3 regions of the Sulfitobacter sp. R86518 genome follow, and region 3 is predicted to be linked to each of the others. Evidence: riboswitches for the same ligand, from Rfam matches in the RefSeq annotation. Region 3 holds a riboswitch; each other region holds the start of a gene.
What was found. Region 3 has a riboswitch for cobalamin ahead of SJY36_RS13740 (energy-coupling factor ABC transporter permease). Riboswitches for the same ligand answer to the same signal wherever they lie in the genome.

Region 1: another riboswitch for cobalamin. It lies ahead of SJY36_RS05890 (ABC transporter substrate-binding protein); the one in region 3 lies ahead of SJY36_RS13740 (energy-coupling factor ABC transporter permease).
Region 2: another riboswitch for cobalamin. It lies ahead of bluB (5,6-dimethylbenzimidazole synthase); the one in region 3 lies ahead of SJY36_RS13740 (energy-coupling factor ABC transporter permease).

The regions. Positions count from the first base shown of each region.
Region 1 covers NZ_JAXHCA010000005.1:1,030,739-1,034,010, reverse strand. Annotated here, with positions in the region: gene SJY36_RS05900 (SDR family oxidoreductase) at 1-444, shown strand, start outside; tRNA gene SJY36_RS05895 (tRNA-Glu) at 628-702, shown strand; cobalamin riboswitch at 825-1,024, shown strand; gene SJY36_RS05890 (ABC transporter substrate-binding protein) at 1,168-2,184, shown strand; gene SJY36_RS05885 (FecCD family ABC transporter permease) at 2,205-3,233, shown strand; gene SJY36_RS05880 (ABC transporter ATP-binding protein) at 3,230-3,272, shown strand, end outside.
Region 2 covers NZ_JAXHCA010000005.1:539,878-543,149, reverse strand. Annotated here, with positions in the region: gene SJY36_RS03475 (hypothetical protein) at 117-1,115, opposite strand; partial or broken gene bluB (5,6-dimethylbenzimidazole synthase) at 1,354-2,035, opposite strand; cobalamin riboswitch at 2,085-2,263, opposite strand; gene SJY36_RS03465 (hypothetical protein) at 2,300-3,061, opposite strand.
Region 3 covers NZ_JAXHCA010000005.1:2,571,510-2,574,781, forward strand. Annotated here, with positions in the region: gene SJY36_RS13730 (cobyrinate a,c-diamide synthase) at 1-943, shown strand, start outside; gene cobA (uroporphyrinogen-III C-methyltransferase) at 940-1,656, shown strand; cobalamin riboswitch at 1,683-1,899, shown strand; gene SJY36_RS13740 (energy-coupling factor ABC transporter permease) at 1,971-2,654, shown strand; gene cobF (precorrin-6A synthase (deacetylating)) at 2,716-3,272, shown strand, end outside.

The DNA.
Region 1 (3,272 bases), 1.5 Mb from region 3:
CAGTTCGACGACATGAACTGGGACAAGAACTATAGCGCCAACGCGGTCTACAGCCAAAGCAAGCTGGCGCAGATGATGTTTGCCTATGAGCTTCAGGACCGGCTAAAAGCCACCGACAGTCGCGTTGAGGTGTATGTCTGCCACCCCGGCGCGTCGGCGACCTCGCTGATCAGCACAAGCGGCGGGCTTTTCACACGGGTCACCTGGTGGATGATGAGCAAGACGCCAATGGTGCAATCCGCCGAAAAAGGCGCGTATCCCGAGGTCATGTGCGCGACCGAAGACGGGCTGGCGCAGCGCGCGCTTTATGGCCCGACCGGATGGCTGCAAACCGGAGGGCCCGTTGGCAAAGGCACACTGAATCCCCATGCCTACGACAAACCCGTGATGGAGAAACTCTGGACCGTCTCCGAAAAAGCGACAGGTTTTCACTGGGAAATCTAAGGGAAACGCGCGCCTTCATCCCGCGCGCGGCGCGCGTTTCACGCGACGATCCCCCTCGCCATACGCCCCTTGGAATACGGCATCAAAATCTGTGATTTTTTTGCCGTGTTTCCCCGCTTTCTCATGCGGCTTGCACTTGCGCCCGCCGATGGCTTTGCCTAAAGAAGCGCTCACAAGTTAAGTGGCCCGTTCGTCTATCGGTTAGGACGTCAGGTTTTCAACCTGAAAAGAGGGGTTCGACTCCCCTACGGGCTGCCACTTGGTTTTCCATCCGTTTGTTATTTGCCTCTCGCCCATTCTGCGGACCCGTGGCCTGCGTTATTTGCCTTTGTCCCGCGATGACGACCGCAAAAACGCAACTTGACGGGTGGGCGGACAACTGTCATCGAAACCGGGTCGGTTTCCTTCGGGAAATAATAGGGAATTCGCCATCCGCGCTTTGGTGTGGATGAACCGGAACTGCCCCCGCAACTGTAGACGGTGAGCTACCTCCATCATGCCACTGGGCCTAAAGGTCCGGGAAGGCGGGGACAGCCGCGATCCGTCAGTCAGGAGACCTGCCGACACTGAACCTGAAACACCGGGCGGGGTTGCTCGGGAGAGGATGATGATGGGACCGGATCTTACCTTACGCGCAGACCAAAATGCGCCCGCGTGCCGTTTGGCTGGCCCCTTCTCTTTCTATTCAAAGACCCCGGCATCGGACCAACCGGAGCCCTTGATATGAAAACATTTTTTTCCAGCCTGACCCTGATTGCGAGCCTTGCAGGCAGCACCGCGCTTGGCGCAGATACAGACTATCCGCTGACCATCGACAACTGCGGCCACACGCTCAGCTTTGACGCGCCCCCCCAGACCACCGTGACCATCGGGCAATCCACGACAGAGATCCTGTATCTGCTGGGCCAGCAGGACCGGATCGCGGGAACCTCTGTCTGGTTCAGCCCCGTTTTGCCAGAGTTCAAAGAGACAAACGATGCGATTGAACGGTTGGCGGACAACGACCCCAGCTTTGAAAGCGTGTTGGGCAAACGCCCCGATCTGGTCACCGTGATGTATGAATGGCACGTCGGCCCCGAAGGTATGGTCGGCACCCGCGACAGCTTTCACGAGGTGGGCGTGCCGACCTATGTGATGCCCACCGATTGCGCGGCCAAGGATAACTCTGTCGGTGCGGACGGCACGCGATCCGAACTGTTCACGACCCAGCAGTTGTATACCAGCATCGAAGAGCTCGCCCTCATCTACAACGCGCAAGACGCCGGTGCCGCGCTGCTGGCAGACCTGCAATCGCGCGAGGCAAAGGCGGTCGAGAAAGCCAAATCGCTGAACCTGCCGCAAGGCACCTCGGCGCTGTTCTGGTTCTCGTCGTCCGAGATGGCGGCGGACCCTTATGTCGCAGGTCAACAGGGTGTGCCCGCCTATATGATGGACAAGCTTGGCGTTGAAAACGTCGTGACCTCGGCCGAGGAATGGCCGCTGGTCGGATGGGAGACTCTGGCGAAATCCGACCCGACGTTCATCGTGCTTGCCAAAATGGACCGCCGCCGCTTCCCTGCGGATGACATCGAGAAAAAGCGCGCCTTCCTGATGAACGACCCCGTCGCCCGCGAGATGACCGCGGTGAAAGAGGGCCGCATCATTACCATGGACGCCCACGCGATGGACCCGACCGTGCGTGCGATCTATGCGCTGGAAACGATGGCTGACGCGCTGTCCGGTTTCGATCTAGCCGAATGACCGCAATCGACCGCTCTGTGATGCGCAGGCCGCAGTGGCACTGGTGGGTGATCATCCCGCCGGTGCTGCTGGCCGCATTGCTGTTTGGTGCGGCCATCGGCGAGGTCTCTATCCCGCCGCTGGTGGTGCTGAAGGTGCTGGCCAACAAGGCGCTGAACGCGGGCTATGCGGTGGACAAGATCGACGAGGGCATCGTGTGGAACTACCGCATGGCGCGGGCCGTGGTGGCAATGTGCTGCGGCGCCGGTCTGGCGCTGTCGGGCGTTGTGCTGCAAGCACTGCTGCGCAATGCGCTGGCGGATCCCTATCTGCTGGGCATCTCTGCGGGGGCGTCCACGGGTGCTGTGGCGGTGACCATCCTCGGGCTGGGGGGGGGTGCCATCTCGCTGTCTATCGGTGCGTTCAGCGGGGCGCTGGTGGCCTTTGCCTTTGTCGCCTTGCTGGCGCAGGCGGCGGGGGGCGGTGTGGGCCTGCGGGCCGCGGGCGTGATCGTGCTGGCCGGTATCGCGGGCAGCCAGATGTTCAACGCCCTGACCGCGCTGATGATCACGAAATCAGCCAATGCCGAACAGGCCCGTGCCATCATGTTCTGGCTTTTGGGGAATATGTCGGGCGTGCGCTGGCCCGATATACTAAGCGCCCTGCCCGCGGCGATGATCGGGCTGCTGGCCTGCCTGTGGCACGCCCGCGCGCTGGATGCCTTTACCTTCGGCAGCGACAGCGCCGCGTCCTTGGGCATTCCGGTGCGCCGCGTGCAGCTGCTGCTGATCGGCACGGCGGCGTTGGTCACGGCGGTGATGGTCTCGGTGGTGGGAGCGATCGGCTTTGTCGGGCTGGTGATCCCCCATGCCATGCGTATCGTCGTGGGGCATCGTCATGCGATCCTTGTGCCTGCTTCCGCACTGGCGGGGGCGGTGTTTCTGGTCTTTGCCGATGTGGTTTCGCGAGTGATCGTACCGGGCCAAGTGCTGCCCATCGGGGTGGTGACCGCTTTGGTCGGCGCGCCCGTCTTTGCGCTGATCCTGATTGGCAAAAGGACGTCGCCATGATTCTGTCCTGTCACGAACTGGGCTGGCGGGTGCGCAACC
Region 2 (3,272 bases), 2.0 Mb from region 3:
TGGATGCGCCTGAAGTCGTCGCAGCGCCCCCTGCCCCGAAACATCCCGAATCACGATGGCATAAGAAAACCCCGACCGCTTGCGCCGCCGGGGTTTTGATTTTCACGTGAAGCAATTTAGCCGCGATATGTCAGACCGGCAAACAGACGGCCCTGATCGCGGTGGCGACCCCCGTGGACCGACCCTGCGACAGATGCCACACCGGCAATCAGCGACGCGGCGGCCAGCACAAAGGCGGTCAGGATACCGGCGTTACGCGCGGTTTGCGCAGCTTCAACCGCTGCTTCTTTCGCCTCTGCTGCAGCTTGTTCAGCCTCGGCCTTGGCAGCGGCTACAGCGTCTTCGACTTCCTGACGTGCTTCCTGCGCCTGGGTCACGATCTGATCCACACGCTCTTTCGCCTGGGCCTGGGTCAGATCGGTGCGTGCAGCAACAGCGCCGGCAAGATAGGTCCGGTCTTCCTCGCTCACCTCACCCGTGCGGTAGATATTGGCGACAATGCTGGCGGTCTGCTCTGCCAATTGCTCGGGGTCGGCTGTCAGGGGGTCGACCTGATTGGGGCGCAAAAGCTGGTTCGACAGGTAATCTGTCGGATCATTCTTGGCCTCATCCGGGATTGCAGCACCCGCCGCATCAGCCAGTCCGAAGGCAGCACCTCCCACGGCAGAGCCCGCAGCTTCGACGACCGTACCAGCCGCTTTGCCTGCACCCGTAGCAACATTGCCCGCGGTATTGGCTGCAAAGCTCAGCGCGCTGGATAGCATCACGGCGGTGATCACAGAGCCGAGGCCCCAAACAACCAGACCGTTGATCCCGTCACGTGCAGTGACTTCATCATCCGTAGCGCTTTCGACGCGGCGGCGCATGCGGCCCGCGATATAACCACCGGCCAAATAGGAGGCGACCAGCGTGATCACCATCCACAGCGCGGTCAACACCAGTTCAAGCGTCGATGAATTGTCGGTACCGTCCAGCGTAATCGACGACAGGCCAAGTGCCGCGCCGAAGGTGGTCAGCAAGAGGCCGATCGCCACAGCGACAACAGTGCCCGCGAAAATTGCGGGCCAGTCGACATAGGATCCATCGGCAGTTTTTTCAGTAAGTGTCGTGTTCATGTAAATGCCTCCCCGGCGTTTGATTACGCCAAGCCGACCAGCGACAGCACCGCCATAACCACGACCACAAGACCAACGAGATAAATGATACCGCCCATTTTGAATATTTCCTCTTTGCGTGCCAGACGCGGGATGCACTGGCTTCACAAAGGCAACGTCAGGGAACCGGCATAGTTCCGCTGACCGCGCAAATTACCCGCATTGCGGGAGATGACAACGTGAGCGGGACGGGCAGTGACTACGGGTCGCCCTGCCACGTACCGTCAAAGATCATCTCGTCCACGGGGAGCCGTTTGCTCCAGCCTTTCACCTCAAGTTCGGGCGTCTGGTAAAGCTCGTCCACGTGGCCCAGACAGAGGTAGCCGACGATCTCTATCCGGTCGGGTATCTTCAGCAGGTCACGCAGATCGGCATCGCGGAACACGCTGACCCAGCCCATCCCGATGCCCTCGGCGCGGGCGGCAAGCCAGAAGGTTCTGGATCGCGCAGACGGTGCTATAAAGATCCATGTTTTGATTATGGGTGCGCCCCAGCACGACCTTGCCGCCACGGCTGCGGTCACAGGTCACGCAGATATTGACCGGTGCCTTGCGGATGCCTTCGAGCTTCAGCGACCTGTAGCTTGTCTGGCGGTCGCCCTCGAACATCTGGGCGGCTTCCTCGTTGGCGCGGTTGAAGGCTTGCCAGACCTGATCGCGTGCGGCCTGATCCCGGATGACGATGAAATTCCACGGCTGTGACAACCCGACGGACGGTGCGTGATGCGCGGCGGTCAGTATGCGGTGCAACACTTCCTCGGCCACTGGATCGGGTAAAAACTGATCGCGTACATCGCGGCGGGTAAAGATTGCCTTGTAGACGGCGTCGCGTTCAGCATCTGAAAAAGGCGCGGCGGGTGCCAGCGCAGAGGGTATCGGCATTGTTCAGTCCCCAACAATACGTTTATGCGCCAATCCCGCTGTCCATGCGGGGCAAGCTGTACTGTCTGGCCGGTCTTCTGACTTAGGGTCGTCTGGTCCGCGCGCCTTCCCGGAATAGTCCAGTGGCCTATGCGCAAACCATCCCCATTACAGCGTTGGGCACGTGCCGGAGTTTCACCAGCTTCCCGATTCTTCCGCGAGGCGGACACCAGACCCGGCCATTGGGCCACGGCTGTCCGCCCGGAACAAGCCCTAACGCGGGGATCAGCCGCGTTTGGTTGCGAAAATCTTCTTCATTACGGCGTCGAACTCGTTCCACGAGATGACGGCCTTGTTGCCTGCATAGCCGTGATAATAGGATCGCCCGTTAGAGGTCGGGAAACCGGCCCAGATACGTGCGAGGTTTTCCATAAAGCGGTGGCGGCTGATCTTGCCCTTCTTGAACGCGTTAAACCCCGCATCGACCAAAAGGATATCCGCCAGCCCGTCCTGGACCGCCGAGGTAAAGCGGTCATTCTTGCTTAGCCCCGCCTGTCGCACCAGACTGCGCAGCGTGGATGGAATGAACTGGTATCGACCGATGGCATGCGGTTGGCCCGGCGTGCGGTCTATCCAGCGGTAGATCTCGCCGATGGTCATTTGCGTCGGACGCTGTGGCGGCAGCCGTTTGGCCCCGTATTGCACGGCGTCATAGCCCTTTGGACCCGCCTCGGCCCAAGCGATGAGGCTTTTGAGGTCCGCGGCAGTGCTGACCCCGCTGAGCTCTTGGAAAGACCGGCTGCGGCTGCTCACGGTTTTGGACCGGACCTGCGCTTTGGGCTGGATCTTATGGCGCAGCTTGATCTGGCCCTGCCCTGCGGACTGCATGACGTTGAACGAGATGTCGCTTTGCATGGCAGAGCGCGCACCGGACAGGCTGAACCCTTCGGCGCTGACAGTGGTAGCGGCCAGAAGTGCCGCGGTTGCGATAATCGGTAGTGTGCAAGTAACTTTCATATCATCCCCCATGATGAAAAAATTTGTCATGGGACCATGGTGACCGCAGACGCCCGCGCTTTCATTTGCGCAAGCAGGTGGGTCGGGGCCATGGACGGATAGGACGGCATATCTTTTGGGATAGGGCGCTATCCCGCGGTGCGGTTGCCCCCTCCGTTCAGACGGGCTTGGGCATTGCGGCACGCGGATCCGCCCCGGTGTTTCACCCGAATCCAAAGAGGGGATTCGCGGTAAAACACGG
Region 3 (3,272 bases):
TGTATCGGGTCAGGCGCAATCGGCTGCGGCCACCGCCCTTGGGTTCAAGACGATGCGCCCGGATGTGCATGTCGCGGGTGTGGTGCTGAACAAGGTCGCCAGCCCCCGTCACGAGGCCCTGCTACGTCTGGGGATGGAGCAGGTCGGCATCCCCGTTCTGGGCGCGCTGCCCCGACAGGGATCGGTCACGCTGCCGGAACGCCACTTGGGTCTGGTGCAGGCCGAGGAACAGCCCGAGCTGATGAAGCTGCTGGATGCGGCGGGAGATTTCATCGCGCAGCATATCGATCTTGATCTGATCGTCGCTGCCGCCCAAGGGCGCAGTATCCCCGACGGGCCAGATGTCTTGCCCCCGCCCCCCGGTCAACGGATCGCTTTGGCCAAGGACGCCGCGTTTTCGTTCATCTATCCGCATTTGCTGGACCACTGGATCGCCGCGGGTGCGCAGGTGTTGCCCTTCTCGCCGCTGGCGGATGAGGCACCGGACGACAGCGCCGACATCTGCTGGCTGCCCGGCGGCTATCCCGAGCTGCATGCCGGACGCCTTGCCGCTGCCGCGCAGTTCCGCGACAGCCTGCAACAATTCGCCACGACGCGCCCGGTGCATGGGGAATGCGGGGGCTATATGGCGATGGGGGCCGGGTTGGTCGACAAGGAAGGCGTGCGGCACCAGATGGCGGGGCTGCTGGGGCTGGAAACCAGCTATGAGAAGCGCAAGATGCATCTGGGCTACCGGCTTGCCACGCTGAACGAACCCGGCCCCGGCTATGACGCGGGCGCGCGGTTGCGGGGACATGAATTCCACTATTCTACGATCCTGTCGCAGCCCGATACACCGCTGGCGCGGGTGGTCGATGCCAATGGGGCCGAAGTGCCCGAGACAGGCTCGCGCCGCGGCCATGCGACGGGCACCTTCTTTCACCTGATCGCGGGGGCGTCATGAGCGGCTTTGTCTCTTTCGTCTCCTCCGGTCCGGGTGATCCCGAGCTGCTGACCGTGAAGGCGGTAAAGCGGTTGCAAGAGGCCGAAGTCGTGCTGTTCGACGATCTGTCGGCGGGTCCGATCCTTGAACATGTCTCGCCCGAGGCGGATCTGATCGGGGTGGGCAAACGCGCCGGACGGCTGTCTCCGAAGCAGGATCACGTGAGCCGTTTGCTGGTCGAACACGCATTGACCGGCGCGCGGGTGGTGCGGCTGAAAAGTGGGGACGCGGGCGTGTTTGGCCGGCTTGAAGAAGAGCTGACCGCACTGAAAGCGGCAGGCGTCGCCTTCGAGATCATCCCGGGCGTCACGGCGGCGTCTTCGGCGGCGGCGGCGGCGATGATCCCACTGACCCGGCGGCTGACCGCGCGGCGGGTGCAATTCATCACCGGCCACGGCGAATCGGGGGCCTTGCCCGAAGATCTGAACATGGCGGCGCTGGCCGACCCTACGGCGACAACGGTCGTCTACATGGGCCGCCGCACCTTTGCGGGTTTCGCCGCGCGGCTGATCGAGGCGGGCTTGCCGCCCTCCACCCCTGCCCTGCTAGCAGAGGCGGTATCGACCCCCGATCAAAAGCTGAGCCGCCACACCGTGGAAAGCCTTGCCCATCTGCCGCTGGATCCCGCAACGTCAGCGCCTGCGCTGATCCTTTACGGGCCTTTGACCGAATAGATGACTTGACAAAACCGGCCCGAAAATGACCACCTATTCCGGACGGTTCCCCGTGCGCCTTCGGGCAATCGGGGTGAAAAGGGAATACGGTGCGGTGCCAAAGCAAAGGTGCCAAATCCGGAACTGCCCCCGCACCTGTAAGTGAAGAGCAACCCGCATTGCCACTGGGCCACACCGCCTGGGAAGGCGCGGCACGCATGGACGCACAAAGTCAGGAGACCTGCCGTCATGGGGATGATCCCTGTTCCAACTGGCTGCCCCCCGGGGCGGCTTTCACATTATGCCGTCGGGGAAGACGGTAAGGAGACCTGAATATGCATATCGAACCCGAAGTCGTGACCGGCGCCAAGCTGGTCCTGTCCTATGGCACCGCCGCCGGTGCTGCGGCCTATACCGCGAAAACCGCAATAAACTCTGTCCGTGAGAAAGGCGTCGTACCTTTTGCGGGCGGAGCCGTGGTGGCCACCGCGCTGACCTTTGTCTTTTTTCAGGTCTTCCCGCATTTCCCCGTGGGCGTGAGCGAAGTGCACCTGATCCTCGGGTCGACCCTGTTCCTGCTGTTCGGCGTGGCCCCTGCGGCTGCGGGTCTGGCGCTTGGTCTGCTGGCGCAGGGCGTGTTCTTTGCCCCCATCGACCTGCCGCAATACACGATGAACGTCACCACGCTGCTGGTGCCCTTGTTCATGGTCTCGGCGCTGGCCAAACGCATCATTGCGCCCAACACCGCCTATGTTGATCTGACCTATGTTCAAGCGCTCAAGCTGTCGACCGCGTTTCAGGCGGGCGTTGTGGGCTGGGTGGCGTTCTGGGCCATCTACGGTCAGGGCTTTGCCGCCAGCAACATCGCCGCTGTGGCCAGCTTTGGCGGGGCCTATATGATGGTCATCCTGATCGAGCCGCTTGTGGATCTGGCCGTGCTCGCCGCCGCGAAAACCCTGCGCGATTTCGCGGGCAGCGCGCTGTTCACCAAACGTCTGACGCAGACCGCCGCTGAATAATCCAAGACCCGACGCGGCCCCCTACTCTGCGGGCCGCGTCACCCCCTGCCGGAGCCTCAAGATGTTTACGCTTTCACTGATCGGCATCGGGTCCGGCAATCCCAAACACCTGACATTACAAGCCATCGACGCGCTGAATGCCTGCGATGTGATCCTGATCCCGTCCAAGGGCGCGGGCAAGGATGATCTGGCTGGCCTGCGGCACGAGATTTGCGCCCAGGTGCTGCGGTCGGACGGGCCTTATATTCACGAATTCACCCTGCCCAAACGCGACGCCGCCAACCCTGATTATCACGCGGGCGTCCACGATTGGCATGATGCCATTACACAGGTCTGGCTGGCCGAGATGCAGCGCACCCTGCCCCAAGGCGGCCGTGTCGGTTTCCTCGTCTGGGGGGATCCGTCGCTGTATGACAGCACCCTGCGCATTGCGGAGCGGTTGCAAAAGGTCGTCACACTCACCGTCGATGTCGTGCCGGGAATTACCTCGCTTCAGGTACTGACGGCGGGCCATGCGATCCCGCTGAACACCATCGGTAATCCCGTCACGATCACCACCGGTCGGCAGCTGCGCGATCATGGTTGGCCGCAGGGTGTGGATACGATTGCCGTCATGCT